Regions from separate parts of the Burkholderia diffusa genome, predicted to be linked through region 2. Evidence: riboswitches for the same ligand, from Rfam matches in the RefSeq annotation. Region 2 holds a riboswitch; the other holds the start of a gene.
The links. A riboswitch is a leader RNA that binds a small molecule or an ion and turns the genes downstream of it on or off. The one in region 2 is predicted to bind cobalamin.

Region 1: linked by a shared signal. The riboswitch ahead of WI26_RS21075 (TonB-dependent receptor domain-containing protein) and the one ahead of cobA (uroporphyrinogen-III C-methyltransferase) in region 2 are both predicted to bind cobalamin.

Annotation. Positions count from the first base shown of each region.
Region 1 covers NZ_CP013363.1:1,282,757-1,297,791, reverse strand. The annotation lists gene WI26_RS21080 (LysE family translocator) at 1-355, shown strand, start outside; gene WI26_RS21075 (TonB-dependent receptor domain-containing protein) at 393-2,321, opposite strand; cobalamin riboswitch at 2,640-2,833, opposite strand; gene WI26_RS32335 (hypothetical protein) at 2,942-3,097, opposite strand; gene WI26_RS21065 (SDR family NAD(P)-dependent oxidoreductase) at 3,247-4,071, shown strand; gene WI26_RS21060 (hypothetical protein) at 4,118-4,366, opposite strand; gene WI26_RS21055 (threo-3-hydroxy-L-aspartate ammonia-lyase) at 4,498-5,472, opposite strand; gene WI26_RS21050 (helix-turn-helix transcriptional regulator) at 5,541-6,179, opposite strand; gene WI26_RS21045 (YbaK/prolyl-tRNA synthetase associated domain-containing protein) at 6,176-6,697, opposite strand; gene WI26_RS21040 (isocitrate lyase) at 7,110-8,696, shown strand; gene WI26_RS21035 (EthD domain-containing protein) at 8,750-9,466, opposite strand; gene WI26_RS21030 (nuclear transport factor 2 family protein) at 9,517-10,038, opposite strand; gene WI26_RS21025 (nuclear transport factor 2 family protein) at 10,248-10,748, shown strand; gene WI26_RS21020 (SDR family NAD(P)-dependent oxidoreductase) at 10,801-11,667, shown strand; gene WI26_RS21015 (SDR family NAD(P)-dependent oxidoreductase) at 11,677-12,432, shown strand; gene WI26_RS21010 (glucose 1-dehydrogenase) at 12,530-13,306, shown strand; gene WI26_RS21005 (phosphoenolpyruvate carboxykinase (GTP)) at 13,831-15,035, shown strand, end outside.
Region 2 covers NZ_CP013362.1:1,715,766-1,730,800, reverse strand. The annotation lists gene WI26_RS07955 (chitinase) at 1-991, shown strand, start outside; partial or broken gene WI26_RS32945 (IclR family transcriptional regulator) at 1,070-1,312, opposite strand; gene WI26_RS32940 (hypothetical protein) at 1,468-1,713, shown strand; gene WI26_RS07945 (NUDIX hydrolase) at 1,854-2,282, shown strand; gene WI26_RS07940 (low molecular weight protein tyrosine phosphatase family protein) at 2,298-2,633, opposite strand; gene WI26_RS07935 (DUF1993 domain-containing protein) at 2,646-3,218, opposite strand; gene WI26_RS07930 (YaiI/YqxD family protein) at 3,337-3,789, opposite strand; gene WI26_RS07925 (vWA domain-containing protein) at 3,857-4,465, opposite strand; gene WI26_RS07920 (ATP-binding protein) at 4,534-5,622, opposite strand; gene cobN (cobaltochelatase subunit CobN) at 5,619-9,434, opposite strand; gene cobW (cobalamin biosynthesis protein CobW) at 9,441-10,529, opposite strand; gene WI26_RS07905 (HoxN/HupN/NixA family nickel/cobalt transporter) at 10,555-11,613, opposite strand; cobalamin riboswitch at 11,802-12,063, opposite strand; cobalamin riboswitch at 12,189-12,424, shown strand; gene cobA (uroporphyrinogen-III C-methyltransferase) at 12,535-13,344, shown strand; gene WI26_RS07895 (cobalamin biosynthesis protein) at 13,341-13,718, shown strand; gene cobO (cob(I)yrinic acid a,c-diamide adenosyltransferase) at 13,753-14,355, shown strand; gene WI26_RS07885 (cobyrinate a,c-diamide synthase) at 14,359-15,035, shown strand, end outside.

The DNA of each region.
Region 1 (15,035 bases), on a different replicon from region 2:
GGCCGCGGTGCGCGACGTGCCGCGTGCGACCGTGCTGCGCGATTTCCTGACGACCTTCGGCCTCACGCTGTCGAACCCGATGACGATCCTGTCATTCGTCGGCATCTTCGCGGCGCTCGGCCCGTTGTCGGGCACGCATGAAGGTGCGATGGGTTCGACCGTGGCGTTGATGGTTGCGGGCGTGTTCGTCGGATCCGCGACGTGGTGGCTGTGCCTGAGCAGCGCGACCGCCGCGTTGCGCACGAAGATGCCGCTGAGCTTCACGCACGGCCTGTCGCGCGGATCCGCGGTCGTGATCGCGATGTTCGGCGCGATCCAGCTGATCGCCGGCATGCGCGGCATCGTCGGGGCGTGACGCAAACCACGCGTTCGACGCACCGCGCGCACCCGGGTCAGAACGTATAGCTGAGCTTGCCGAACGCGGCGCGACCGAGCGTGTTGTAGCCGTACGCGGTCATGTACTGACGGTCGAACAGGTTCGACAGCGTCGCCGACACCGTCAGGTGCGAATTGATCCTGTACGACGCGCGCAGGTTCACGGTCAGGTACGACGGCAGATACGTCGTGTTGGCCGGGTCGTCGAACGTCGTGCCGCCGTAGTTCAGCGACGCGCCCGTGCTCAGTGCATGCAGGTTGAATTCGTCCCACGTGTGGTCGACGTTGACGCTGACCGTCTGGCGCGGCCGGCGGTTGAGCCAGCTGTCGTTGGTTTCGTCCTGCGGATTCAGGAAACCGATCGCGATGCTCACGGGTGTATGGCGGCCGATCGTGCCCTTGTACGACAGGTCGATGCCGCGGATATGCGAGCGGCCGATGTTCATCGGCGAGCGCGTCGCGGGGTTGTACGCGATCAGGTTGCTGATGCGCGTGTCGTAGATCGCGGCGCTGAACGTGCCGTAAGCCGTGTTCGCGTCGAGCGCGGCCTCGACCGAATCGCTGCGTTCCGGGTTCAGGTCCGGATTGCCGTAGCCCGGGTAGTACAGGTCGTTGAACGAGGGCAGACGGAACGCGTTGCCGTACGACACGCGCGCCGTATAGACCGGCGTGATGGCCCACGACAGCGCGGCGTTACCGGTGTTCACGGCCTTTCCTGCGATGATCTCGTGCCGCCCCGCGACGAACATCGTCACGCTGCCGAGCGTCGCCGACTGATGCAGCGAGAACGCGGAGTCGTTGCGCGTGGGCAAGCCGTCCGGCACGTCGACCGGCAGGAATGCCTGTTCGCGCGTGAAGTCGTACGCGAGCTTCGTCTCGCCCGACAACGGCAGGCCGAACAGCCGGAAGCCATGCTCCTGATGGGTCAGCGACGTCGACGCGCTGATGCGCTGCGAGTTGATCTGGTCGGTCGGGATGGTCGGGTCGCTCGCATACAGGAACTGGCGATCGTTGGCATAACCGAACGACTGGTCGAACTGCGTGTCGGGCGTGATGTCGAGATGGAACGCGACGCCGGTCGTCAACTGATGATCGAGCTCGCGATTCGCAAAGCCGGCGTTGTCGAAGGACAGGTCGGAACGGTGATACAGCGCGAACGTCGAGATCGACCAGTTGTCGCGCGCGTAGCCGAGCCGCGCATCGAGGTCCTGCGCGTGATACGGATTGCGGCCGGCCTCGTGCCCGTATGCGAACGGCCGCGTCGCGTCGATGCCGGCCGTGTTGTAGTCGTGCAGGCCCAGCGTGTAGGTGAGGCCGCCGAGCGCGGCGAGCGGCCCCGTCGACGGCACGGTGCCCGACGTGCGCACCTGCGTGTCGAACGTCTTGTTCGAGCCGCCACCGAACGACGCGGTGGTCTGGTTCGGCTGGCCGGCCGCGCGGCGCGTGAACAATTGCACGACGCCGCCCATCGCATTCGCGCCGAACGACGCGGCGGCCGGCCCGGAGATCACCTCGACGCGTTCGAACGCGTCGGTCGGCAGGTCGGCCCACGGCGCGATGCCCGTCGTCGGCGAGCCGATCCGGATGCCGTCGATGAACACCGCGACCTGGTTGGCGGACGAACCGCGGATGCTGACGGAGGCGGACGAGCCGGGGCCGCCGTTCTGCGAGACGGTCACGCCCGGCAGCGTCGCGAGCGCCTGCGTGATGCTCGGGTCACTCGGCGACAGCCGGTCGAGATCGGCGCGCGTGAGCACCTGCGTCGTCGCATAGCGCTGGTCGAACGATTCGGGCAGGTGCCGCGTGTCGGTCACGCTGATCGTCGGCAGGTCGGCGGCTTCGGCGGGTCGGGGCGGCTGAGCGAGCGCCGAGTCGTCGGCGGCATGGGCGAGCGGGGCGAACAGCGCCGTGGCGGCGGACGTGGCGAGAAGGTGGCGAAGATTCATGAGGCAATGAGCGTGATCGTGTTGCAGGTACGGCGAGCGTAAGCGGGTGGCGGTGCGTACCGCCGGAGTTCGTTTGGGTCTATCACGAGACCGGACGGCGTGGGCGGTCGCCGGGCGAGCCGGACGACGCGATACGGCACACGCGTGCGGACACGGCGCGCCCATGGCTGGCGCGACGGCACGACGCTTCCGGCGAGGAAGCGGAGGGAGGCGGAAAGACTGGACATCTGAAGGGTCCTGAGGTCGGGCCGTCCATGCAACGGGGCGGCCGCCAAAGGCGGCGCCTGGCGCTCCGGGACACCCCGCCCGGCGCGGCTGCTTGGACCTCGGGTCGATGGCAGGTCTCCTGGCTCGCGGGTCGCTATTCGCACCGGCCTTCCCGGTTTCCCAGTGGCGTGGGGTAGTGCGGATTCGCCGCTCACAGTTGCGGGGGCAGCCGCAGATCCGAGGCGTTGCCTCTCCTGCGTTCCCTTTTGATCCCGTCTCCGGGAACCATCAGCGCGCAAGCGTAATGGCGAGCACTCCTGCGCGTCAATTGGCGATGCGCGCAGGGATGCGAAAAAACGTCAGTGCTCGCGGGATTCCTTCCCGATCTTGTCTTGCGAGACCTCGGCACCGCGTTACATCAGACGAAACGGAAAATCGACGAGGAAGGCGGCCAAGCCGGTAGCGATTGCAGAACGGCTCGCCTCGGGGCGTGCTGCGCGTGCTCGAACAGGCGGCGCCCGTTCGATCTCGTTCAAATGGGCGACGCGAAAGCCAAGCTCGTGCTGCATGTTGCGGATATCGCCGGCTGACGCAGAGCGGCCCGCGCACGACATTCTCTTGGGGCTGGCGGTGCGCTCGCTCGACGGCCGCACGCGGTTGCCGGCGCCCGTGATTACCGCATACGCGCATCCGCGCATCGACCCGACAGGACACTGACATGACGACTTCGATTCGCTTCGACGGCGGTACCGCCGTGATTACCGGCGCGGCCAGCGGGATCGGCAGCGGGCTCACGCGCCACGCCGCCGGGCTCGGCATGCGCGTGGTGCTGGCCGATCTCGACCCGGCAAAGCTCGACGCGTTCGCCGCGACGCTCGAAACCGACGTGCTGTGCGTGCCGACGGACGTCAGCCGCCCGGAAGCCGTCGACGCGCTGGCCGACGCCGCATGGCAACGCTTCGGCGGCGTCGACCTGCTGTTCAACAATGCGGGCGTGATGGCGACCGGTTTCAGCTGGGAAATCACGCCGGAGCGGTTCGAGCGCAGTTTCGCGATCAACGTGCACGGCGTGATGAACGGGATCCGCAGCTTCGTGCCACGCATGCTCGAGCGCAACGTGCCGGCGCGCATCGTCAATACCGCGTCGGTCGGCGGGTTCCTGCCGAGCCCGTTGATGTCGCCATACTCGGCGACGAAATTCGCGGTGGTCGCGCTGACCGAATCGCTGTACGGCGAACTGAAGATGCTCGGCGCGCCGGTCGGCGTGTCGCTGCTCGCGCCGGGCCCGGTGCAGACGGGCATTTTCAACGACCCGTTCGGCGCCGCGCACGAGCGGCCGGAGGTGCAGGGTTTCGTCGAGGCGATGCGCGAGATGCTGAACGCGCACGGGCTCACGCCCGACGCATTCGCGGCGCGGGCGTTCGACGGTATTCGCGACGGGCGTTACTGGCTGATTCCGCAACCGCAGACGATCGACGGCGCGCTGCAGCAGCGCACCGCGGACATCCTCGCCGCGCGCGATCCGTCGCTGCCGTCGATGTGATGAGGTGACGCGGGCCGGCCGACCGATGCGGCCGGCTCACGCCGGGTTACATATGCGTGCCGGCGTGCGTGCGGCCGCTGGGGTCGCCGCCGCGATCGGGCGGCGTATTGTTCTGATCGATCTTCGCGAGCACGAAGCCGGCATGCGGAAGCGCGGCGGGCGGCCGATGGGCGGCCTGCGCGACCGGGTCGTGCGGCGACGTGGCGACAAAACCGGATGATGTCGCGCCCGGTTGAGCGAACGCCGTAACGGATGCTGCCGCGAAGGCGGCGGCGACGATCGCGTGCGTGTTCATGGAACCTCCTTCTTCGCGACTGACTGCGGGACAACGCATTCAGTCTAGGGCGCGAAACTTAACGCGACGTGAAGGAACAGCGGCGCGCGGATGAAAGGATGTTCATGCGGCCATCCGCGCGCCGCGACGCATCATGCGGATGCGGCGACCAACGCGCAGAAGTTCTCGAGATCGACGTTGCCGCCGCTGATCACGATGCCGACGCGCTTGCCTTTCAGTTCGTCCTTCATCCGGCGCGCGGCCGCGAGCGACAGGCAGCCGGTCGGCTCGACGACAATCTTCATGCGGGTCGCGAAGAAGCGCATGCAGTCGACCAGTTCCGCATCGGTCGCGGTCAGGATGTCATCGACGTCGCGCCGCAGGATCGGGAACGTCAGGTTGCCGAGGTGCTGGGTCTGCGCGCCGTCGGCGATCGTGCGCGGCGTGTCGATATGGACGATCGACCCGGACCGGAACGATTGCTGTCCGTCGTTGCCGGCTTCCGGTTCGACGCCGTACAGCTTCGCGCGCGGCGACAGCGCGCGCGTCGCGAGCGCCGTGCCCGACAGCAGGCCGCCGCCGCCCAGCGGCGTGAACACGGCGTCGAGCGGCCCGACTTCGTCGAACAGCTCCTTCGCCGCCGTGCCCTGGCCCGCGATCACGTCCGCGTGGTCGTACGGCGGCACCAGCGTGAGCCCGTGCTGCTCCGCGAGCGCGCGGCCGATCTGCTCGCGGTCCTCGGTATAGCGATCGTAGGTCACGACGTTGCCGCCGTAGCCGCGCGTCGCGGCCATCTTCGCGGCCGGCGCGTCCTGCGGCATCACGATCGTCGCCGGGATGCCGAGGATGCGCGCCGACAGCGCGATCGCCTGCGCATGGTTGCCCGACGAGAACGCGACGACGCCGTGACGGCGTTGTGTCGCGTCGAAGCGCGACAGCGCGTTGAACGCGCCGCGGAACTTGAACGCGCCCATGCGCTGCAGGTTTTCGCACTTGAAGAACACCTGCGCGCCGAGCGCTTCGTCGATCGTTCGCGACGTCATCACGGGCGTGCGGTGCGCGCGGCCGTCGAGTCTTGCCGCGGCGGCCGCGACGTCGTCGTAGGTGGGGAGGGTCGGAGTGTTCATGAGTCGCTCGTCGGAAGAGTCGGTCAACAGGTTGGCAGGACGCGCCACGGGCGCGTCTGCCTCACGCATCATTTCGCATCGTTGTATACGGTGGCACGCGACACGCCGAGATGTTGCGACACGATTTCCATCGCGCGGCGCACCTCGAGGAAGCCGTCGGCCTTCAGCATCTGCATCAGCTCGCGTCGCTGGTCGGTCTTCAGTTCGCGCGGTGTGGTCGCGAGGCGCGTCGCGAACGCGTCGATGCGCTGCCGGATCGCGTCCGCGCCGGCCGGGTCGAGCGTTTCGGCGACCGGCGCGCCTTCGGTGCTGCAGAACTGGTTCAGCATCCCCTGGAAACCGCGAAACAGCGTGACGTCCGCGTTCAGGCACAGCGCGGCCACGTAGCGGCCGCTCGAATCCTTGACGCCGATCGACGTGCTTTTCGCGGTGCGGCCGTCGGCGAAGCGGTTCGCGTAGTTCGCGAGCACTTGCGGGAAGTCGTCGTCCTCGATGCGGGCGAGCCCGAGTTCAGTCGCAGGATCGCCGATCGCGCGGCCCGACAGGTTGTTGTGGATCGCGAGGATCGCATGCTTCGGCGTGCGCAGGTCGTGCACGACGACCTCGGTGAACGGCGCGAACATCGCGCCGAGCCCTTCGGCGATGCGCAGCACCTGCTCGATCAGCGACGCCTGCTCCGACTGCGGCGTGGAGCGGGGCGTGGTCATGTGCTGGCCTCGAGCGCGGGCGCGTCGATCGCTTCCGGCCGCGTGATGTCGGCCAGCAGCGGGCGGGCGATCCGCACGTAGTCGGATGCGTCGAGTACGACCGAGCGGTCGAGGCGGCCCGCATTGAACGCGATTTCGTCATTGAGCTCGATCAGTGCGGGGTCCGCGACGAGCGTTACGTTCGCGTCGAACACGAACGGCGGCACGGCGCCCATCACGCAGCGCGTGACCGCGGCGGCAAGTTCGGGCGGCGCGAGCGTCGCCTTGCGGCGGCCGACCGCGTCGGCGACCTTGCGAAAATCGATCTTCAGATGGCCAGGGATGACCGCGAGCGCGGTGACGTCGCCGCCGTCCTTGAACGTGCAGAGCATCGCCTTCGCGCCCTGCTCGGGACGCGTGCCGCGAATCGTCGCGATCACGTCGGATTTGCCCTCGGCCGGGTGCTCCAGCACGCGGAACCGCGCGCCGGAGGTGGTCAGCAGCTCGCACAGCGCGTCGAAAACGGGATAGTCGCTCATGTCGATCCAGGCAGGAGGCCGCGCATCGCCGTACGTGGGTCGGCGCGCTTCGGGTTCGTCATCGATGAATTGTCCAAGTATAGACGTTTTGTCATGCGCATGGCAAAGGACCGGAACCTGGGCCGCCATGTCTGTCCATCCACCAACTGCCGAAAGGCAATTTCATATCACGGAATGTTTGCGAGATTCCCGCCACGTCGCCGTCCCGCGGCTTGAAAACCTGTTTTGCATCGCAAAACGAGCTGCTTATCTCATTGAAAAACAAGCGAAATTTATATCTTATGTCTTATATAAGACTTCGCCGAAAACGGATCGGGCAGCGTTACCATTGAGTCCATGCAGTTCGCTTCGTCACACGGAGCGGGCACGCTGAACCCTTTACTTAAATGCGCTTCGTTCCCAGGAGATTGACATGTCCCAATATCAAGACGACATCAAGGCAGTGGCTGGCTTGAAGGAAAACCACGGCAGCGCGTGGAATGCCATCAATCCCGAATATGCCGCCCGCATGCGTGCCCAGAACAAGTTCAAGACGGGCCTCGACATCGCGAAGTACACCGCGAAGATCATGCGCGCCGACATGGCCGCGTACGATGCGGATCCGTCCAAGTACACGCAGTCGCTGGGCTGCTGGCACGGCTTCATCGGCCAGCAGAAGATGATCTCCATCAAGAAGCACTTCAACAGCACCGAGCGCCGCTACCTGTACCTGTCGGGCTGGATGGTTGCCGCGCTGCGCTCGGAGTTCGGCCCGCTGCCGGACCAGTCGATGCACGAAAAGACGTCGGTCAGCGCGCTGATCCGCGAGCTGTACACGTTCCTGCGCCAGGCCGATGCCCGTGAGCTCGGCGGCCTGTTCCGCGAACTGGACGCCGCGAAGGACGCGGCTGCCAAGGCCGCGATCCAGGAAAAGATCGACAACCACGTCACGCACGTCGTGCCGATCATCGCCGACATCGACGCCGGCTTCGGCAACGCGGAAGCGACGTACCTGCTCGCCAAGCAATTCATCGAAGCAGGCGCGTGCTGCATCCAGATCGAAAACCAGGTGTCCGACGAGAAGCAGTGCGGCCACCAGGACGGCAAGGTCACCGTGCCGCACGAGGACTTCCTCGCGAAGATCCGCGCGATCCGCTACGCGTTCCTGGAACTGGGCGTGGACGACGGCATCATCGTCGCGCGTACCGATTCGCTGGGCGCGGGCCTGACCAAGCAGATCGCCGTGACCAACGCGCCGGGCGACCTGGGCGACCAGTACAACGCGTTCCTCGACTGCGAAGAACTGTCGGCCGACCAGCTGGGCAACGGTGACGTCGTCATCAAGCGCGACGGCAAGCTGCTGCGTCCGAAGCGCCTGCCGAGCAACCTGTTCCAGTTCCGCGCCGGCACGGGCGAAGCACGTTGCGTGCTCGACTGCATCACGTCGCTGCAGAACGGCGCCGACCTGCTGTGGATCGAAACCGAAAAGCCGCACATCGCGCAGATCGGCGGCATGGTCAGCGAAATCCGCAAGGTCATCCCGAACGCGAAGCTGGTGTACAACAACAGCCCGTCGTTCAACTGGACGCTGAACTTCCGTCAGCAGGCGTACGACGCGATGAAGGCAGCGGGCAAGGACGTGTCGGCATACGATCGCGCGCAGTTGATGAGCGTCGAGTACGACGAGACGGAACTGGCCAAGCTTGCCGACGAGAAGATCCGTACGTTCCAGGCCGATGCGTCGCGTGAAGCAGGCATTTTCCACCACCTGATCACGCTGCCGACGTACCACACGGCCGCACTGTCGACCGACAACCTCGCGAAGGAATACTTCGGCGAACAGGGCATGCTCGGTTACGTGGCCGGCGTGCAGCGCAAGGAAATCCGTCAGGGCATCGCGTGCGTCAAGCACCAGAACATGTCCGGCTCGGATATCGGCGACGACCACAAGGAATACTTCAGCGGCGAAGCCGCGCTGAAGGCAGCGGGCAAGGACAACACGATGAACCAGTTCTCGTAATCGTCATACCCGCGGCACGACGCCAACCCGTTCACGACGGGTTGGCGTTTTTTTTACCCGCGCATTGCCTTCACGACGTACTGGCTCGTCGGCACCACGTCGATCTTGTCGAAATCGATGAAGCGTGCACAGCTGTCCATCATCTCCGCGACGTTGCGCTGGAATTTCTCCTCGTCGCCGACCGCATCGAAGAACGCATACGGATCGGTCATCGCGGCGGCCGGGAAGCATTCCTCGACGATCGCGTCGTAGCCGGGTGCCGCATGCGTGAGCGCGCGCACGACCACGTTCTGCACGTACAGGAAGTTGTCCTGCGTATCGATCGCGACGCGCGTGTGATGGCCGTGCCATACGTCGAGCCACGCTTCGTGCGTGAGGCGCGGCGGGCGCTTCAGGAACGCGAGCTGAGAGAAGCCGGTCGTGCGCTCGCCGGGCCGCGCGGGAAAGCGCGTGTTCGGAATCGGCTGCGACTCGGCGACGAGATACGCGGCCATGTGCGGGACGACCGCGCGCACCGCGTCGTCGAACGGCTGGCGGAACATCGGGTTCGCGCTGTCGATCCACATCGCGACGATCCCGTCGATGCCCGGATGCGTGTTGGTCTGTTTCAGGCCGGCGGCCGGCGCGACGTCGGCGTCGGCAACGTTGACCTGCACGCCGTGCGCGCCCAGCGACAGCAGCTTGTCGGCGAGCTGCGCGCGCACGCTGCGGCTCCATTGCTCGGGCGAGGCCTGCGCATCGCGCCACAACACGTAAATGACTTTCTCCATTGCTCCGGCTCCAAAGGGAATGACGAGGTCGGCGGCGCTGCCGCCGGGTTTCAGGAAGCGTTGACGGCCGAGTCGGTCGAACCGGACGCGTCGTGCGCAACCGGCGCGAAGCGGTTGGCGGTCAACGTGAACGACGACGGAATCGGCGACGTGACGGTTTCGAACAGGCGCTCGTGACGCGTCGCGTGAATACGCCACACGCCGTCGCGCTTCACGTACTGGTCGTCGTAGAACGCGGTGCCGTGCAGCAGGTAGTTATCCTCCAGATTGATCGCATGATCCTCGAGAAACCACACGCCGCACGCATGATCGGCGGACACCAGCGTGAGCTCGGGGTGGTGGCCGTGATGCATCGTCAGGAAGGTCGGCTTGCCGATCAGTTCCCGCAGGCTCGATACGAATGCGTCGCGGCCGTCGTATGCATAGCGGCCGCCGTACAGGCGCGCCTCGCAGTTCTCGGTCAGGCATTGCGCGAGCAACGACCAGTTGTGCGTGTCGACCGCGCGGAAATACCGGTATTTCAGCTGGCGGATCTGCTCGTACTCGTGGAGCGTGCGGGTCGTCTCGTCCATCGCCGTGTCTCGTGGTGGTGTCATCCGATGGTAGAAATGAAGCCACCCGTGTCACATCGTCTGTTCGGACGAACGCCGCGGGCCGCGATGAAGTCCGCGCGATACGCGGCATCGAGGTTCATCCAAACAGGTGATGGCCGGCCTCCCGTGTGCCTGTAACGTGGCGTCGACGCGGTTTCGATCCGCGCACACGAGACCAAGGAGACGGCATGACCCCGATCGAACGAATGGAAGCGCGCGTGCGCAGGCTCGAGGACGCCGACGCGATCCGCCGCCTGAAGGCGCGCTACTTCACGTGCTGCGACCGGAAGGATCCGCAAGGGATGCGCGATTGCTTCGCGCCCGGCACGGTGCAAATCGACTACGGCCGAATCGGCACGTTCGACCACCGCGATGCGCTCGTAGACGTGTTCGAGCGGCTCGGCTGCCACCCGCACATCGTCGAAATGCACCACGGCGTGAATCCCGACATCACCGTGCTCGACGACACGCATGCGCGCGGCACGTGGGGTCTGCATTACCAGATGCTCGACACCAACGCGCGCACGCTCACGCAGCTCGGCGCGACCTACGACGACGAATACCGGAAGGTCGACGGCGAATGGAAGATCGCGGCCACGCGCTGCGTCGCCACGTCGACGCTGTCCGTCCGCTACGACGGCGATGCGCCGGGCGTGCTGTTCGCCGGCGCGCAGCCGCCTGTCGCGTGACGACACGTCGTAACCCACGCAGGTTGAAAACGTTCCCCAGGAGACATCGAACATGGCACAGAACAACGCGGCGCCGGTCGCCGTCGTGACGGGTGCGTCGCGCGGCGCGGGCAAGGGCATCGCGCGCGCGCTCGGCGCGGCCGGCATGACCGTCTACGTGACGGGCCGCTCACAGAACGAAGGCGACGCGCCGCTGCCCGGCACGATCCACGAAACCGCGCGCGAGATCGACGCGCTCGGCGGACGCGGGATCGCCGTCGCGTGCGACCACGCGGACGACGCACAGGTGAAGGCGTTGTTCGAACGCGTCGAGCGCGACAGCGGGCGGCTCGACATCCTCGTCAACAACGCGACCTACTTGCACGACCAGCTGATCCTGCCGGGCCCGTTCTGGGAGAAGTCGCTGGACCTCGTGAACATCCTCGACGTCGGGCTGCGCTCGGCGTACGTCGCGAGCTGGCACGCCGCGCCGCTGATGGCAAGGCGCCGCAGCGGGCTGATCGCGTTTACGTCGTCGTTCGGCGCGAGCTGCTACATGCACGGCGCCGCGTACGGCGCGCAGAAGTCCGGCGTCGACAAGTTCGCGAAGGACATGGCCGTCGACCTGAAGCCGTTCGACGTCGCGGCCGTGTCGATCTGGATGGGTCCGCTGCACACCGAACGCACGACGCGCGTGTGGGACGAGCATCCGGATCTCTACAAGGACTTCGCGCTCGTCGCCGAAAGCCCGGAATTCACCGGCCGCGTGATTCATGCGATCCACGCCGATCCGCAACGCATGACGCTGTCGGGGCAGGTGCTGGTCGGTGCGGAAGCCGCGCTGCGGTACGGCATCGCGGATCTCGACGGCAAGCAGCCGCCATCGTATCGCGAGCTGCTCGGCGGGCCCGTGCAGGCTCATCCGGCGATCGTCGCTTAAGGAGCGCAGATGGGCATTCTCGAAGGCAAGGTCGCGCTCGTCACGGGTGCGGGGCAGGGCGTCGGGCAAGGCGTTGCGTACGCGCTTGCGGCAGAAGGCGCGCAAGTGGCCGTGGTCGGCCGCACGCGCGACAAGCTGATCGCGACCTGCGATGCGATCCGCGCACGCAGCGGTGTCGCGGAGCCGTTCGTGTGCGACGTGATGGACGCCGCGCAAATCGCGCGGTGCGTCGATGCGGTCGTCGAGCGGTTTCGCGGCGTGCAGATCCTGATCAACAACGCGCAGGTCGTGCCGCTCGGCCGCCTGCTCGACGTGACCGACGCGGATTTTCTCGCGGGCCTCGAGTCGGGGCCGATCGCGACGCTGCGCATGATGCGTGCGTGCCATCCGCATCTGAAGGGCGATGGCGTGATCGTCAATTTCGCGTCGTCGGCCGCGGTGCGCTGGGACACGTCGGGCTACGGTGCGTACGCGGCGACCAAGGAAGCGATTCGAGCACTCACGCGCGCGGCGGCATGCGAATGGGGCGCCGACGGCATTCGCGTGAACGCGGTCGCGCCGCATGCGCTGTCGCCGGGACTGAAGGGCTGGGTCGACGCGAATCCGGACGAAGCGGCCGCGTTCTTCCGCACGATCCCGCTCGGCCGCGTCGGAGACTGCGAGCACGACATCGGGCGCGCGATCGTGTTCCTCGCGAGCCGCGACGCCGCGTACCTGACGGGGGCGACGCTGCCGCTCGATGGCGGGCAGGCGTACTGGGGCTGACGGCGAACGCGACGCAAATCAACGGCCGGCACCGTTGCGCGTCACAGTGCGCGGCGGCCGGCAAACCGGAATCGGAAAGCATCGAGGAGAGAGCGACATGGGTCGACTGGAAGGGAAGGTGGCGATCGTCACGGGCGGCGCGCGCGGGATGGGCGCCGCGACATGCAGGCTGTTCGTCAGCGAGGGCGCGTGCGTGGTGATCGGCGACGTGCTCGACGCGGAAGGCGAGGCGCTTGCGCGCGAACTTGGCGACGCGGCACGCTTCATGCGGCTCGACGTGGGCGACGAAGCGAACTGGGCGCGCGTCGCGGATGCGACCGTCGAGCAGTTCGGCCGCATCGACGTGCTCGTGAATAATGCGGCCGTGCTGATGTTCGGCGCGATCACCGAATTGTCGAAACGCGATTTCGAGCGTGCGGTATCGATCAACCTCGTCGGCACGTTCGTCGGGATTCGAACAATCGCGCCGCGCATGATCGAGCAGAAGCGCGGGTCGATCGTCAACATCTCGTCGGTGGACGGGCTGCGCGGCGTGAACGCGCTGGCCGCCTACGTATCGAGCAAATGGGGCGTGCGCGGGTTGACGAAGGTGGCGGCGCTCGAACTCGGCCACCAGGGCGTGCGCGTGAATTCGATCCATCCCGGTGGCGTCAACACCGCGATGTCGAACCCGACCGGCGCACCGCTCGACGAGATCAACAAGCACTACACGCACGTGCCACTGCAACGCGTCGGCTTGCCTGACGAAATCGCGCGTGCGACGCTGTTTCTCGCGAGCGACGAAGCGTCGTACTGCAACGGCGCCGAACTGTCCGTGGACGGCGGGATGGCAGCGGGCGCGTATTACCCCGGATTGCCGGGCGCGCCGTTTTGAGCGGTACCGTACACAACGCATGCGCGATGGATGTTTGTGTACGCAACCTAATTCAGGGTTTGCCTGAGTAGCGAAAACACGAATTCGGTCCGCGACCGTGCGCATGCATCGCATGCGAACGTGTCGCGCGATTTTTTCCGTATTCGCGAAACCATTGCGGGACGGACGTTCCAGCCGTTTCGTCCCCAAAGCTCACGCGCCGACGCAGTAAAAAGGACCTGCGGCAAGCGGCATGCCGGTGCGTCGTGACAATTGTTTCTTGTTGCAACGCAACGCCCGCCCAATAACGGCGATGGTATGCTGGCCGGCATGGAGTTGTACGGCAGGTTGCTTGCATGGCGAAACTCGCGTTCGCACGCTCATACGAGACATCACATTCTCTCGCCCGCATCGCGGCATCGATACGCGCTCCGCTCGCGTGTTCCGCCTTGCGCGTCGCTGCATCCTGCGCTCCGACCGCATTCCCCATCTCGCGGGCTCGTCCCGCATCCCCCATCCCCGCCCAATAGTCTGGAGACATTCCCATGTCGCAAAACAATCTGGCCGAAGCGACGCACGGCCCGCTGATCGCTCCCCCGGCATTCGTCAAGCATCGAAAACTGATCGACTGGGTGTCGCGTATCGCGGCGCTCACCGAGCCCGAGCGCGTCGTCTGGTGCGACGGCTCGCAGGAAGAAAACGACGCGCTGTGCCAGGCGATGGTCGACCAGGGCACGCTCACGCGTCTGAATCCCGCGAAGCGCCCGAACTCGTATCTCGCGCAGTCGGATCCGTCCGACGTCGCGCGCGTCGAGGACCGCACGTTCATCTGCACCGAATCGCCTGACGACGTCGGTCCGACCAACAACTGGATCGCGCCGGAAGAAATGCGTGAGACGCTGAACGGCCTGTTTCGCGGGTCGATGCGCGGCCGCACGCTGTACGTCGTGCCGTTCTCGATGGGCCCGCTCGGCTCGCCGATCGCGCACGTCGGCGTCGAGCTGTCCGACAGCCCGTACGTGGTGGCGAACATGCGGATCATGACGCGCATGGGCCGCGAGGTCTATGACGTGCTCGGCGAGGACGGCGAATTTGTGCCGTGCGTGCACAGCGTCGGTCATCCGCTCGAAGCAGGGCAGAAGGACGTGCCGTGGCCGTGCAACCCGGTCAAGTACATCGTGCATTTCCCCGATACGCGCGAGATCTGGAGCTTTGGCTCGGGCTACGGCGGCAACGCGCTGCTCGGCAAGAAATGCTTTGCACTGCGCATCGCGTCGACGATGGGCCGCGACCAGGGCTGGCTCGCCGAACACATGCTGATCCTCGGCGTGACGTCGCCGGCCGGCAGGAAGTATCACGTCGCAGCGGCGTTCCCGTCCGCGTGCGGCAAGACCAACTTCGCGATGCTGATCCCGCCGCAAGGTTTCGATGGCTGGAAGGTCACGACGATCGGCGACGACATCGCATGGCTGAAGCCGGGCCGCGACGGGCGCCTGTATGCGATCAACCCGGAGGCCGGCTTCTTCGGCGTCGCGCCGGGCACGGGTGTGAAGACCAACCCGAACGCGATCGCGACGCTGAAGGAAAACGTGATCTTCACGAACGTCGCGCTGACGGAAGACGGTGACGTATGGTGGGAAGGCCTGACCGACACGCCGCCCGCGAAGCTGACCGACTGGCAAGGCAACCCGTGGACGCCGGAGATCGGAAAGGAAACCGGTCGCAAGGCCGCACATCCGAATTCGCGCTT
Region 2 (15,035 bases):
GAGCGTCCCCGCGCTGAAGTCGGCCTACCAGACCGTGATCGATACCTACGGCCTCACGCATGTCGATTTCGACATCGAAGGCGCATCGCAGCAGGACAGCGCCGCGGTTGCCCGCAACTTCCAGGCCGTCGCGCAACTGCAGTCCGACTACGCGGCGAAGGGCAAGCCGCTGCACGTCACGTTGACACTGCCGACGATGCCGACCGGGCTCACGCAGGATGGCGTGAACGTCGTCACCGCGGCAATCTCGAACAAGGTTGCGTTCGACGCGGTGAACCTGATGACGATGGATTACGGCCCCGCGAACATCGACATGGGCGCGGCCGCGATCAGCGCCGCGCAGGCGCTCTATACGCAGCTCGATACGGCGTTCAAGTCGGCGGGCCAGCCGAAAACGGGCGCGCAACTGTGGCAGATGGTGGGCGTCACGCCGATGATCGGGATGAACGACGTTCAGGGCGAAACCTTCACGCTCGCGAATGCGCAGAGCGTATTGAATGCGGCGGTCAACAACGGTTACGGATTCTTCGGCAACTGGTCGGTCGGCCGCGATCAGCCGTGCCCGAACAACGGCGCGTATGTGGCACCGACCTGCTCGGGTGTCGCGCAGCAGCCCTACGCTTTTGCGTCGATCTTCCGCAAGCTCGATGGCAAGTGGGGCGCGGGCGTCACGCAGGACCCGAACTACGGCGGCGGCTCGAACGGCGGCACGCCCCAACCCGGCGCGCCTTGGTTGGCCGGCCAGGTCTATACGGCCGGCGCGACTGTGACCTACCAGGGGACGACGTACCAGGCGCAATGGTGGACGCAGGGCGACGTGCCCGGTCAGGCAGCGGTGTGGAAGCCTGTCGGCGGCGGCACGCCCGTATGGTCGGCGACGACCGCCTACCAGGGCGGCACATGCGTCACGTACCAGGGCGCGAAATACTGTGCGAAATGGTGGACGCAGGGCGATAACCCGAGCGCGGGCGGCGTGTGGGTGAAGTCGTGACGTCGCGACGCATCGGCACGTGACGCGCCACGGCCGTTCCCGGATGCCGTCGGGCATCGCGGCGAACGGCCGCCGACGCAGATGCGCCTGCTCGGCCGGCAGCCGCGCCTTTGCGTCGACCAGCAGCGCCGCATGCGTGTCGCGATGCCGGCGGATCCGCCCGATCGGCCCGACGACCGACAGCCCATGCCAGTCGCCGTCGAGCGTGAGCGCGACCGCCGACAGCGCCGGCGCGCGCTCGCCGAGGTTCTCGGCGCAGCCGCGTTATCGAAACCGAGCGGTCTGCGCGACGAGCGCCGACAGGTCGGCCACCGTCGCATCGGGGTTTTGATGTCAAGGCGGATATGCCCGGCAGCCCAGTGGAGAACGCGGCCGCCACGCAAGTGAGGACAACACCGAACCCGGGCCGGTTGCCGCGCCCGGCCGCGGTTCGCTAAGCTGGCACAGGTGCTCATCTGAAGAAAGGCGGACCTTTCATGAAACACATGCTGCTCGCGGCCCTCATGCTGGCGTCGACGCTGGGCGTCGCCCACGCGCAAACCCAGACTTTCCATTTTGGCGAGGGACAATCACAGCCGCGCGCCGCCGCGCCGACGGCGCGGCCCGCGCCCACGCGCCCGCACGTGACACCGCCACCGCACCCGCACCGGCGTGCCGTCCACAAGCGGCGTCGCGGGCGATCCGGGAAGCCGGCGCGCACGAGGCTCTATACGCACGCGTGATGCGATGCGCGTTGCGCGCGGCAACGCACGGAACTGTCACGAACGCCCGGTATGATCGGCGCGGCGGCTTGCATGCCGTCGTACCCGACGATCGGGCGACGTGCATTTCCCTTCACGATTCAGCACCTGTTTTACCGAACATGAATACCGGGCCGGATACCGTCGCCAGCATCAAGGAGCGCGCCACGATCGTGTGCCGCCAGCGCAGCAGCGTGCTGCTGGTCGCCCGTACCGCGGCCCGCTGGTCGCTGCCGGGCGGCACGATCCGGCGCGGCGAGACGCCGCTCGAGGCCGCGCTGCGCGAGCTGGCGGAGGAAACGCAGCTGGAGGGGCTCGCGCTCGACTATGCGGTGCAGTTCGGCGGCCTTGCGAAGCTGCATCACGTGTTCGTGGCCGACGTGCCGAAACACCTGACGCCGCGCGCGAGCAACGAGATCGCGCGCTGCAAGTGGTTCGACGTCGAACGGCTCGAGACGCTACGCGCGAGCGTGCCAACCCGCAAGATCATCGAACTGCTGCACCTCGACCGCTTTCCCGCGCTCATGGACGGCCCGCTCCGCTCGCGCTGAGCCGCCTCGAGCCGGTCACGTGCGCAGCAACGGACCAGCCTTGCGCTCGAGCAGCGCGACCAGTTCGGGTTGCATGTACGCGTAGCGGTCGGGAATGTCGAGGCAGACGATCTTCTTGTGCTTCAGCCGGATGCCGAATTGGGCCAACAGCTTCGCCTTGTGCGCGCGCTCCATCACGAACACGATCTCGGCCCATTCGAGTTGTTCGGCGGATAAACGCGTGTCCGCGTCGGGCGCGAGGCCCGCGGAGTCGGTTTCGACCCCCGGCCATGCGGCGAACACCGCCTCGGCCGTCGGGCTGCGCAGCCAGTTGCGGCTGCAGACGAACAGGGCCGTGTCATGCCGGCGCATGGCGGCCGGAGTTCAACCTTGCGGAATCGTGCCGGGCCGCACGTAGGCCAGCATGTGCGGCACGTAGTCGGCCTTGCCGAGCTCGACGCCGTGATGGCGCAGGATCGCGTACGCGGCGATCGCATGAAAGTGGAACTGCGGCAGCGCCCAGTCGCGCACGTACTGCTCGCCCGTCATGTCGAACGCAATGCCGTTCGGCAGTTCGAGCGCGATCGGCAGCGCGGCCCCGCCGTCGAGTGCGTCGGGCGCGAGCTCGCCGAGAAAGGCGATCGTGCCGGCGATGATCCCTCGCGCGTCGCTCAGCGTGCCGGGCTGCGCATCGGCATGCCAGCCGGCTTCCCGCAACGCCAGCAGCGCGTCCGGCAGCGGTTCGCCGCGCAAACGGTAGACCGGTTCCATTGCCTGGAAACACGAAAAACGCACCTGGGCGGCGAGCGGGTACATATCGGGCGCGAGCTTCAGCGTCAGCAACGCATCGGGCGCGTTGCCCTCGGCCTGCACATGCGCGGCGGCCTTGTCGAGCCACGCGGATTGCGCGCGCAGCATCTGGGTGAAGGTCGGAACGAGAAGTTGGGTCGGTGACATCCATGCTCTCCGATGAGACGTTCGCGCCACGATATCAATGTCGGGGCAAATCCGTATTCTGCCGTAGCCGACGTTGCGACGCGAAACCGGTGACGTATCGCACGACCGACGCCCGGTGTCACGGTTTGCCGTGGCGTGCCAGGAACCGATCGAATTGCGATGCGAACGCCTTGCCGTCGCGTGCGCTGAACGGGGCCGGGCCGCCCGTATCGATGCCCGCGCTGCGCAGTTGTTCCATCATCGCGCGAGTCGACAGCCGTTCCTCGATGTTCTCGCGGCTGAACCAGTTGCCGCGCGGGTCGAGCGCATGCGCGCCCTTGTCGAGGACGGCGGCGGCCAGCGGGATGTCGGCGGTGATCACGAGATCGCCGGCTTGCGCGAGTTCGACGATTCGCGCATCGGCCACGTCGAAGCCGGCCGGCACCTGCAGCGCCTTGATGAACGGCGACGGCGGCGTGCGCAGGAACTGGTTCGCGACCAGCGTCACGCAGATCTCGGCACGACGCGCGGCGCGAAACAGCATGTCCTTGATGACGGCGGGACACGCGTCGGCATCGACGAGTACTTGCATGGCAGTCGTTCCGGTAAGCAGAAACGGCGATCATAGCGCAGCACCGTCGATCGCCGCGCGCGGCCGATCAGCCGGCCAGCCCCGGGCACAGTGACGCGGCCGTCATCCATTGCGCGCCCCATGCATCGGCAAGCCGCCTGCCCTGCCCGATTCGCACGGCCGCGCCGTCGAAGTCGACGAACGTGACGTGATCGGCGGCCGCCGGTCTCGGCGGCGTTTCGCGTGTGCGACCGTCGGACAGCACCCATAGCCAGCGCTGCTGGTCCGGCTTGCGACGTGCGGCGCCCGCGAGCAATTGCGCGGCCGCGGCGATGCCGTCCGCGAGCGGCGTGCCGCCGCCGCCGTCCACCGGTTCGAGCCAGCGCGCGTTCCACCAGCGCGGCACGGCCGGGCCGAAGCGCCGTGCGGCTCCGTTGCCGCCGAAGCAGATCAGCGCGGTTTCCACGCGGTCGCGCGCGGCCTGATCGAAGTACGCGACGATCATGCCTTTCGCGAGCGCGAGCCGATCGTGTGACAGCATCGACGCGGAACAGTCGAGCACGAAGCAATGGAGCGCGCTCGGTGTGCCGGCTCGCTTGCGGAAACGCAGATGGTCGGCGTGCAGCGGGCCGCCGCGCTTCGCGGCGAGCGTCGCCGGCCATGCAACGGCCGTGCCGGCACGCACCGTTCCGGCCACGCGTGCGACAGCGCCTGGCTGCCATCGAGGACCGCGAATGGCATTCGCGGCGGCGGCGGCTCGATGGCTCAGCGTTTTTTTAGCGGCAGCGGCACCACGCCCTTCACGTCACGCATTCCGGCCGGCTCGGGCGGCAGGTAGCCCCAGTCGCCTTGCGACGCCGTCGCATCGCCAAGTGCCGCGCCCGGTGGAAGGTCGGTCTGCCGGCGCGCGTCCGGCGGCGTTCGGCCGTCGCGGCTGCCGACGCCTTCGGCGTTCGGTTGCGACGCGCCCGACGACGGCGGCGCACCGGCATGACGCCGATGCCGCAGCACCGCGTCTGCCACACGCTCGACGTGTGACACCGTCACCGCATCGGCCTGCTCGAGCGCGGCGAGCGCGCGCGCCGCGCGCAGCATCACGAGGTCGGCGCGCAGGCCGTCGACGGCCGCGTCGATGCACAGCGCGCTCACGCGTGCATGAACCGCGTCGTCGAAATCCAGCACCGACAACCGTGCCCGCGCAGCGTGGATCCTGTTGCCGAGCTCGCGTTGTGCGCTCGCATGACGTGCGCGAAACGCGTCCGGATCGAGATCGAATGCGAGGCGCGCCTTCACGATCTGCTCTCGCTGCGAGGCGTCGAAACAGTTCTCGAGTTCGACCATCAGCCCGAAGCGGTCGAGCAACTGCGGACGCAGTTCGCCTTCCTCGGGATTCATCGTGCCGACCAGCACGAAACGCGCGTCGTGCGCGTGCGACACGCCATCGCGCTCGACCACGTTCACGCCGCTCGCCGCAACGTCGAGCAGCGTATCGACGAGCCCGTCGGCGAGCAGGTTCACCTCGTCGACGTACAGCACGCCGCGATGCGCGCGCGCGAGCAGGCCCGGCCGGAAGCGCACGCCGTTTTCGGCGAGCGCATGGGCGAGATCGAGCGTGCCCGTGACCTGTTCGTCGCTCGCCGACAACGGCAGCGTGACGAATGCGCCTTCGGGCAGCAGTTCGGCGAGCGCGCGTGCGGCGGTCGATTTCGCTGTACCGCGCGGCCCGCTGACGAGCACGCCGCCGAGCGACGGGTCGATCGCCGCGAGCAGCAGCGCCTGCTGCAGCGGCTGCTGCGCGACCAGCGCCGCGAACGGGAACACCGCGCGCGCGCGATGCGTCGTGGGATCGGTCATCGCCGTCCTCCTTCCTGAAATTGCTCGCTGTCGAGCCAGACCGCTTCGATCCGCTCGCGATATTCGCCCGGCTGCTGCCACAACCCGCGCTGCATCGCTTCGACGAAGCGTTCGCAGATGCCGTGCAGCGCCTTCGGGTTATGTCGTTCGAGGAACGCGCGCGTGTCGTCGTCGAACAGGTACGCGTCGGCAACGAGCGCGTACTGGTGGTCCGACAGCACGCGCGCGGTCGCGTCGTAGCCGTACAGATAGTCGACGGTCGCGGCCATCTCCGCCGCGCCCTTGTAGCCGTGGCGCTTCACGCCGTCGAGCCATTTCGGGTTGACGACGCGCGAGCGGATCACGCGCGCGATTTCCTCGCGCAGCGTGCGCATCTTCGGCGCGACCGGGTTCGCATGGTCGCCGTGATAGATGCTCGGCTGTTGCCCGGACAGGTGACGCACGGCTGCCGTCATCCCGCCCTGGAACTGGTAGTAGTCGTTCGAATCGAGGATGTCGTGTTCGCGGCTGTCCTGGTTCTGCACGACGACGTCGATCGTCGCGAGCCGTTCGCCGAACACGTCGGACGCGGCGTCGCCGGCGCTGTTCTGCGCGTACGCGTGGCCGCCCCACTGGCGGTACGCATCGGCGAGATCGGCGTCGGTCTGCCAGCGGCGCTGGTCGATCAGGTCCTGCAGGCCCGCGCCGTAGCTGCCCGGCCGCGCGCCGAACACGCGCCAGCCGGCACGACGCCGCGCTTCGTCCGGCGCCACGCCCTGCTCGATCCATTTCGCGCGTTCGCGCTCGACGCGTGCGCGGATCGGGTTCAGCGCCTCCGGCTCGTCGAGCGCGGCAACGGCCTGCACGGCCGCGTCGAACAGGTGCATCAGGTTCGGGAAGGCGTCGCGGAAGAAGCCCGACACGCGCAGCGTCACGTCGATGCGCGGCCGGTCGAAGATCTCGATCGGCAGGACCTCGAAGTCGGTCACGCGATGGCTGCCGTGCGCCCATTTCGGCCGCACGCCGAGCAGCGCGAATGCCTGCGCGATATCGTCGCCGCCAGTGCGCATCGTGGCCGTCCCCCAGACCGACAGCCCGATCGCGCGCGGATAGTCGCCGTGATCCTGCAGATGGCGTTCGATCAGCTGCTGCGCGGATTTCAGCCCGAGCGACCACGCGGCCTGCGTCGGCACCGCGCGCGTATCGACCGAATAGAAGTTGCGGCCCGTCGGCAGAACGTCGGGCCGGCCGCGCGACGGCGAACCGCTCGGCCCCGGCGGCACGAAACGGCCATCGAGCCCGCGCAGCAACTGGCGCAGTTCCTCGCCGCCGCACGCGTCGAGTGACGGCAGCAGCGTCGAGCGCACGCGTTCGAGCACGGCGAGCGTGCCGGGCCAGTCGCCCGGCGGCGCCGGGTCCGCATCGGCGTCGGTTTCGCCGGAGACAGCCGCGCACAGCCCGTCGAGCCAATGCTGCGCGAGCCGTTCGAGCCGCTCGCGCGTGTCGCCGGCATGGCGCCACGGCGATGGGTCGAGCGCTTGCAGAACGGCCGGCCGCGGGCCCGTCCACGGCGCGGCCCAGTCGGCCGCGAGCGGATCGAAATCGTTGCCGAGCGCGAGATCGCGCGCGAGCGCGCCGATCAGCCCCGCGCGTTCGCCCTTGCCGTCGCCGACCGGAAAACGTGCGAGCGCGAGCAGCGTATCGCGCCGTTGACGGTCGGTGGGCGACACGCCGAATACATGCAGCCCGTCGCGAATTTGCGCTTCCTTCAATTCGCACAGCCACGCATCGACGCGCGTCAGCAGCGCATCCTCGTCGCCCGCATCGCGCGGCGGCGACACGCTCAGTTCGTCATGCAGACGGTGTTCGGCGATCGTCGCGAGGATCGTCTTGCGCAGCAGCTTCGCGCGCCGCGCATCGACCATCAGCGCTTCGTAGTATTCGTCGACCTGCCGTTCGAGATCCTGCAGCGGGCCGTAGTTTTCCGCACGCGTGAGCGGCGGCATCAGGTGATCGACGATCACCGCCTGCGCACGGCGCTTCGCCTGGCTGCCCTCGCCCGGATCGTTGACGATGAACGGATACAGGTGCGGCAGCGGCCCGAGCGTCAGGTCGGGCCAGCACGCGTCCGACAGCGCGACGCTCTTGCCCGGCAGCCATTCGAGGTTGCCGTGCTTGCCGAGGTGAATGACCGCGTCGATGCCGAACGCATCGCGCAGCCAGAAATAGAACGCGAGATACGCGTGCGGCGGCACGAGATCGGCATCGTGATAGCTTGCATAGTCGTTCTCGCCGCGCGAGCGCGACGGCTGGATGCCGACGAAGACGTTGCCCGCGCGCCAGCCGGCGATCGTGAAGCGCCCCTGCCGCAGCGTCGGGTCCGCTTCGGGCGGGCCCCAGCGCGCGTTCAGCGCGTCGCGCACGGCGGCCGGCAGCCGCGCGAAACGTGCGACGTAATCGGCCAGCGCGAAGCTCTGGAACGCGGGGCGCAACGCGTGCACGGCCGGATCGTTGGTCACGCCCTCGGTGAGCCGCGCGATCAGCGCGTCGCCATCGGCCGGCAGGTCGGCCACGGCGTAGCCGGCATCGCGCAGCGCCGCCAGTACGCGCAGCGCGGACGCCGGCGTGTCGAGCCCGACGCCGTTGCCGATCCGCCCTTCGCTTTGCGGATAGTTCGCGAGGATCAGCGCGATGCGCTTGTCGGCGTTGTCGAGCGTGCGCAGCCGGCACCAGCCGCGCGCGAGCGCCGCGACGAACGCGATCCGTTCGGCATCCGGCTGGTAGCGCACGACGTCGACTTCGGTGTGCGGACAACGATACGCCAGCCCCTTGAAACTGACCGCACGCGTGACGATGCGCCCGTCGACCTCGGGCAACGCGATGTGCATCGCGATGTCGCGCGCATGCAGCCCCTGGTTGTCAGCCACCCACGCGTCGCGGTTGCCGCCGGACAGGATCACCTGCAGCACCGGTGCATCGCCGGCGAGCACGTCGGGCTGCGGGCTGTCGATCGCGCCGGCCGCGAAGGCTGTGGTGTTCAGCACGAGCGCGACGCCGTGCGTGTCGCACAGCTGCGTGATGACCTCGCGGCTCACCGCATCTTTCAACGACGTGACCGCGATCGGCAGCGGATTGAGCCCCTCGCGCACGAGCGCATCGGCCAGCGCGTCGAACACGGCGGTGTTCGCGGCCTGCCAGTGCGCGCGATAGAACAGGATCGCGACGACGGGCGCGCCGGGCGTCCAGCGCGAGCGCCAATCGTCGACGCTCGCCGGGTCGCGCGCCGGGTGATACAGCGCGGCGGCCGGCAGTGGGCGCGGCGGCTCGGGTTCGTCGCCGAAACCGAGCGTATGGAATGCGATGCTGCGCAGCAACGCTTCGGCGTTGTGCATCCCGCCTTCGCGCAGATAGCGCCACCACAGCCGGCACAGATCCGGCGCGACCGTGCTTTTCGCGACGAGGTTCGGGTCTTCCTGCAGGTCGCCCGAGAACATCGCGAGCCGCTGCTTGCGTTTCGACGCGAGCGACACGGCCTGCTCGATCCCGTACGGCCAGTACGCTTCGCCGCCCAGATGGTCGATCACGACCGCCTTCGCGTGACGCAGCACGTCGTCGACGTAGAAATCGACCGACGCCGGTTGCCGCAGGAACGTGACGTTCGCAAGCCGCACGCTCGGAAAGCCGGCAGGCAGTTTCGGCACGACGCTGGCCAGCAGCGACAGCGTCGTGTCGGCCGAGCTCAGGATCACGATGTCGGCCGGCTGCTGGTCGATCCGGACGACGCCCTGCGTGTCGTCGACGAAGCCGCCCGGCGTGGTGCGCAGCAGATGCATCGCGCGTTACGCCTGTTGCAGGTCGGCCGCGCACGCGGCGTCGAACGCGCGCTGCAGCGCGGCCGCGTCGAGGTCCTCGCCGATCAGCACGAAGCGGCTCTCACGCGTTTCGCCATCCTGCCAGCGACGATCGAAGTAGCTGTCGAAGCGCCGGCCGACACCCTGGATCACGAGCCGCATCGGCGCATCGGGCAGCGCGGCGAAGCCTTTCGCGCGGTAGATCGTGTGCGTCTCGACGATACGCTGCAGCGCGGCGATCGTCGCCTCGCGCGTGCCCGCATCGCCCGACACCACCACCGAGTCGAAATCGTCGTGATGGTGGTCGTGATCGCCGTCGTCGGCCGAGCCGTGATGATCGTGCCGCAGGTGGATCGTTTCCTCCGACGCCGATTCGAGCCCAAGCAGCATCGCGACGTCCAGTTCGCCGCGGGTCGCGCGCACGATCTTCACCTGCGGCGGGATTTCCTCGCGGATCGCGGCTTCGACCTCGGCAAACTGCGCGTCGGCGACGAGGTCGGCCTTGTTCACGATCACGAGATCGGCGGACGAAAGCTGGTCGGCGAACAGTTCGTGCAGCGGCGATTCGTGGTCGAGATTCGGATCGGCGCGGCGCTGCGCGTCGACGGCCTGCGGGTTCTCGGCGAACTGTCCGCTCGCGGCGGCCGGACCGTCGACAACGGTCACGACCGCGTCGACCGTGAAGCTGTTGCGAATCGTCGGCCAGTTGAAGGCCTGCACGAGCGGCTTCGGCAGCGCGAGGCCCGACGTCTCGATCAGCACGTGGTCGATGTCGGCACGGCGCTCGACGAGCGCTTCCATCACCGGGTAGAACTCCTCCTGCACGGTGCAGCACAGGCAGCCGTTCGCGAGTTCGTACAGCTGGCCCGATGCCTCGCCCTGCGCGCCGTCCGCGTCCTCGCAGCCGATGCCGCAGCCCTTGAGGATTTCGCCGTCGATGCCGAGCTCGCCGAATTCGTTGACGATCACCGCGATGCGGCGGCCTGCGGCGTGCTGCAGGATGTGGCGCATCAGCGTGGTCTTGCCGCTGCCGAGAAAGCCCGTGACGATCGTGACGGGAAGCTTGCGTAAGGTCATGGTGGATCCTGTGTCGAAAAGGGAGTCAGGCCGAGAGCGTCACGTCGATTTCGTCGTAGCGTTTGAGGCGGTAGATCGCGGCCGACACGATCCAGCACGCGAGGAACAGGCCGATCACGACGTAGCCGAGCATCCCGAAATGCGATGCGACCATCGTCGAGAAATCCCACACGGGGCCCTGCAGCGCCAGTTTGTCCGCGAGCAGCGCGAGCACCTCGATGCCGCCGATCAGCGCGGCCACCAGCACCGACACGAACGTGATCGTCATGTTGTAGTAGATCTTGCGGATCGGCCGCACGTACGCCCAGCGGTACGCGCCCATCATCAGGATGCCGTCGGTCGTGTCGACGAGCGTCATGCCCGCGGTGAACAGCACGGGCAGCGCCATCACCGACCAGAACGACAGGCCGCCCTGCACCTGTGTGGCCGAGATGCCGAACAACGCGATTTCGGTCGCGGTATCGAAGCCGAAGCCGAACAGAAAGCCGACCGGATACAGGTGCCAGCTGCGCGACACGAGGCGGAACAACGGCCGGAACAGGCGGGCCAGCACGCCGCGCTGGTTCATCAGCATGTCGAGGTCGGCGTCGACGATCGTCTCGCCACGGCGGGCCGCGCGAAACGTCCGGTAGACGGAAATCAGGATAAGCAGGTTGGCGGCCGCGAGCACCAGCAGGAAGAATGCCGACACGCTCGTGCTGATCACGCCGCCCCAGGTCTTCATGCTCTCGAAGCGCGCGAGCGACGCCGCGGTCAGCGCGACCGCGACCGACATCACGATCACCACCGTCGAATGGCCGAGCGAGAAGAACAGGCCTGCGCCGAGCGGGCTGCGCCCCTCCTGCATCAGCTTGCGCGTGACGTTGTCGATCGCGGCGATGTGGTCGGCGTCGACCGCGTGGCGCAGGCCGAACACGTAGGCGAGCAGCGCGGTGCCCAGCAGCACGGGCTGGTGGCGAAACGCGACGAAGGCCCAGATCCACGCACCGACGTTGAATGCGACGAGCAATGAATAGATCGCGACGATTTTGCCGCGCAGCCCGGATGAGCTGTCGTTGAACAGGCGGAAGAACGAGTCGAGCATGATGCTCCTTTGCGAACGGTCGACATGATGAATGCCAACACGGCCGTCGTCGGCCCCGCCTGCGCCGCTGGCCGTTCCTCGCCCCGGGCCGCGCGCACGTGCTGCGGCTGGCGGGTCGGCGGAGGAAGCGGGCAACGTTCGGGCGTCGGGCGTGCTGCGGCCGTGGACGATGCGCCGCCTCCCCGCGGCGCTGAACCCCACGTTCTGGCCGGTATCCGGGCTGACGAACACGCCGCTTCGCCTTCCCGGATGCGCGGCATCCAGTGGCGGTCGTCCGCATGCGGCAGGCATGCGGCGAAGCGGCGCTGCATCGCACTGGGCGATGCGTTCGCTTACCGTTGCGGGGGCAGCACAGGTTGGCTCGACTGCGGTGCAGGCAGGCTCCCTGTTTCCCGTTTAACTGCACGCGCCGGAACAGCGCGCGCGAGCACCAAAACGCGTGCGAGTGTAGGCGGCGGTGCGGGGAGCGTCAAGGCAAAACGGGCCGCCACGGCGCCTGCGGCACGGCCGCGGCATCGTGCCTGGCGTGCTTGCGACGCCCGCGTGGCGGGTTCGCGCGGGCCGGGCGCTGTGCTATCGTATGCGCCGCGTTCGGTGCTCGCATGCGCATTACGCGCACGCAGTTAAACGGGAAACAGGAGGCAGAAGTCCGCCTGGCCTGTGCTGTCCCCGCAACGGTACGCCGCCCGCGCGCGCGGTTCCCCCCGCACGCGCCCAGGCCGCCCGCGATGCCACTGCCCTTCAGCGGGCGGGAAGGCTGCGGCCTGGCAAGCGGCCAGCCCGGATACCGGCCGACGCAAGGGGCGAGCCCGCCGCTCGCCGAAACGCCCGATCCGCGGGGGACGGATGAGGTGCGCTTGCCGCCCGCGCTCGCGCGGGCTTCGCCCGATCCATCATGCCTTGCCTGTCCGCCGGCCGCCGATGCGCCGCTCGCCCTCTCCTTTCCACTGCCACGACACGGTGCACGCCGTGCCGCGTCCGATGAGCCGCGCGTGGCTGGTCGGCGCCGGCCCCGGCGACGCCGAACTGCTGACGCTGAAGGCCGTGCGCGCGATCGCCGCGGCCGACGTGCTGCTCGTCGACGACCTCGTGAACCCCGACGTATTGCGCCATGCGCGCGCCGACGCGCGCATCGAGCATGTCGGCAAGCGCGGCGGCCATGCATCGACGCCGCAGGAAGCGATCGTCGCCGCGATGCTCGCGCACCTGCACGCGGGCCGCAGCGTCGCACGGCTCAAGGGCGGCGATCCGTTCGTGTTCGGCCGCGGCGGCGAGGAGCTGCTCGCACTCGGCGCGGCGGGTTTCCCGGTCGAGGTCGTAAACGGCATCACGGCCGGCATCGCGGCCCCGGCCGCGCTCGGCATTCCGGTCACGCATCGCGGCGACGCGCAGGGCGTGATCTTCGTCACGGGTCACGGCGCGGGCGCCGACGAACCCGACTGGCGCGCGCTCGCCGCGACGCGGATGACGATCGTGATCTACATGGGCATACGCCGGCTCGACGCGATCGTCGCCGCGCTGCGCGACGGCGGCGTGCCGGGCGACATGCCGTGCGCGGCGATCGAGAACGCGACGCGTGACGGGCAGCGGCACGTGCTCGCGACGCTCGACACCGTCGTCGAACGCGTGGGCGCGACCCATATCGGTTCGCCCGCGATCATCGTGATCGGCCGCGTCGCGGCGCTCGCCGACGATCCGGCCGTGCGCGCGGCGCTCGGCGGCCGCGCATGATGCGCGTCGCGCTCGGCGTCGGTTTTCGCGCGGACGTGACGGCCGCGCAACTCGATGCCGCGATCCGCGCGGCGCTGGCGCATTATCCTGGCGTCGAACCGGCCGTCGTTGCGACGCTCGCCGACAAGGCGCGCGCCCGGCCGCTGCGTACGCTATGCGCACGCCGCGGCTGGCCGCTCGTCGCGTTCGACGCGGCGCGGCTCGCGCAGTGTCCCGAAGCGGCATTGAGCGGCCCTTCGGCTGCCGCGCTCGCGCGTTTCGGCGTCGCAGGCGTGGCCGAGCCGTGCGCGCGGCTCGCGGCGCCGCAGGGCCGGTTGCTCGGCCCCAAATCCATCCTGGGCGGCGTGACGGTCGCGCTCGCCGGCCCGCTCTGAACCCATTGTTTCGCTTTCGACAGGACGATTCCCGATGAAGACCGATGCTGAATCCCACCAGCGGATGGCCGAACGCCGCCGCGCCGGCCATGAAAAGAAGCAGGCTGCCGCCACGCAGGAAAAGGGTCTGCTGATCGTCAACACCGGCAACGGCAAGGGCAAGAGCACGGCCGCGTTCGGCATGGCCGTGCGCGTGCTCGGCCACGGCATGCGGCTCGGCGTCGTGCAGTTCATCAAGGGTGCGCTGCACACGTCCGAGCGCGACTTCCTCGGCGCGGTCGCGCAATGCGACTTCGTGACGATGGGCGACGGCTACACGTGGAACACGCAGAACCGCGACGCCGACATCGCGACCGCGCGCAAGGGCTGGGACGAGGCGCGCCGGATGATCGAGAGCGGCGAGTACCGGATGGTGATCCTCGACGAGCTCAATACCGTGCTGAAGTATGAATATCTGCCGCTCGACGAAGTGCTCGCGACGCTCGTCGGGCGGCCGGATTCGGTGCACGTCGTCGTCACCGGCCGGCATGCGCCCGATGCACTGATCGATGCGGCCGATCTCGTCACCGAAATGCGGCTCGTCAAGCATCCGTACAAGGAGCAAGGCGTGAAGGCGCAGCCCGGCGTGGAGTTCTGAGCGATGCCGGCCTGCCCCGCGCTGTTCGTCAGCGCGCCTGCGTCCGGCCAGGGCAAGACGTCGGTGACGGCCGGCCTCGCACGGCTGCACCGGCGGCTCGGCCGGCGCGTGCGCGTGTTCAAGACCGGGCCCGATTTTCTCGATCCGATGTTGCTCGAACACGCGAGCGGCGCCCCCGTGCATGCGCTCGATCTCGGCATGGTCGGCGAAGCCGGCTGCCGTGAGCTGCTCGCCGATGCCGCGCGCGACGCGGACCTGATCCTGATCGAAGGCGTGATGGGATTGTTCGACGGCACGCCGAGCAGCGCCGATCTCGCGGTCGCGTTCGGCGTGCCGGTCGTCGCGGTGATTGCGGCGAAGTCGATGGCGCAGACGTTCGCGGCGATCGCGTTCGGCCTCGCGCGGTTCCGTCCGGAGGTGCCGTTTCACGGCGTGCTGGCGAACCGCGTCGGCTCGCCGCGGCACGCGGAACTGCTGCGTCAGGCGTTGCCCGACGACTTGCGCTGGCTCGGGCACGTGCCGGCCGATGCGGGCATCGCGCTGCCGGAGCGCCATCTCGGCCTGCACCAGCCGGCCGACATCGACGACCTCGACGCGCGGCTCGAGCGTGCGGCCGACGTGCTCGCGCAGACGGCGCTCGCCGAACTGCCGCCCGCCGTTTCGTTCGCGGCACCGGACGT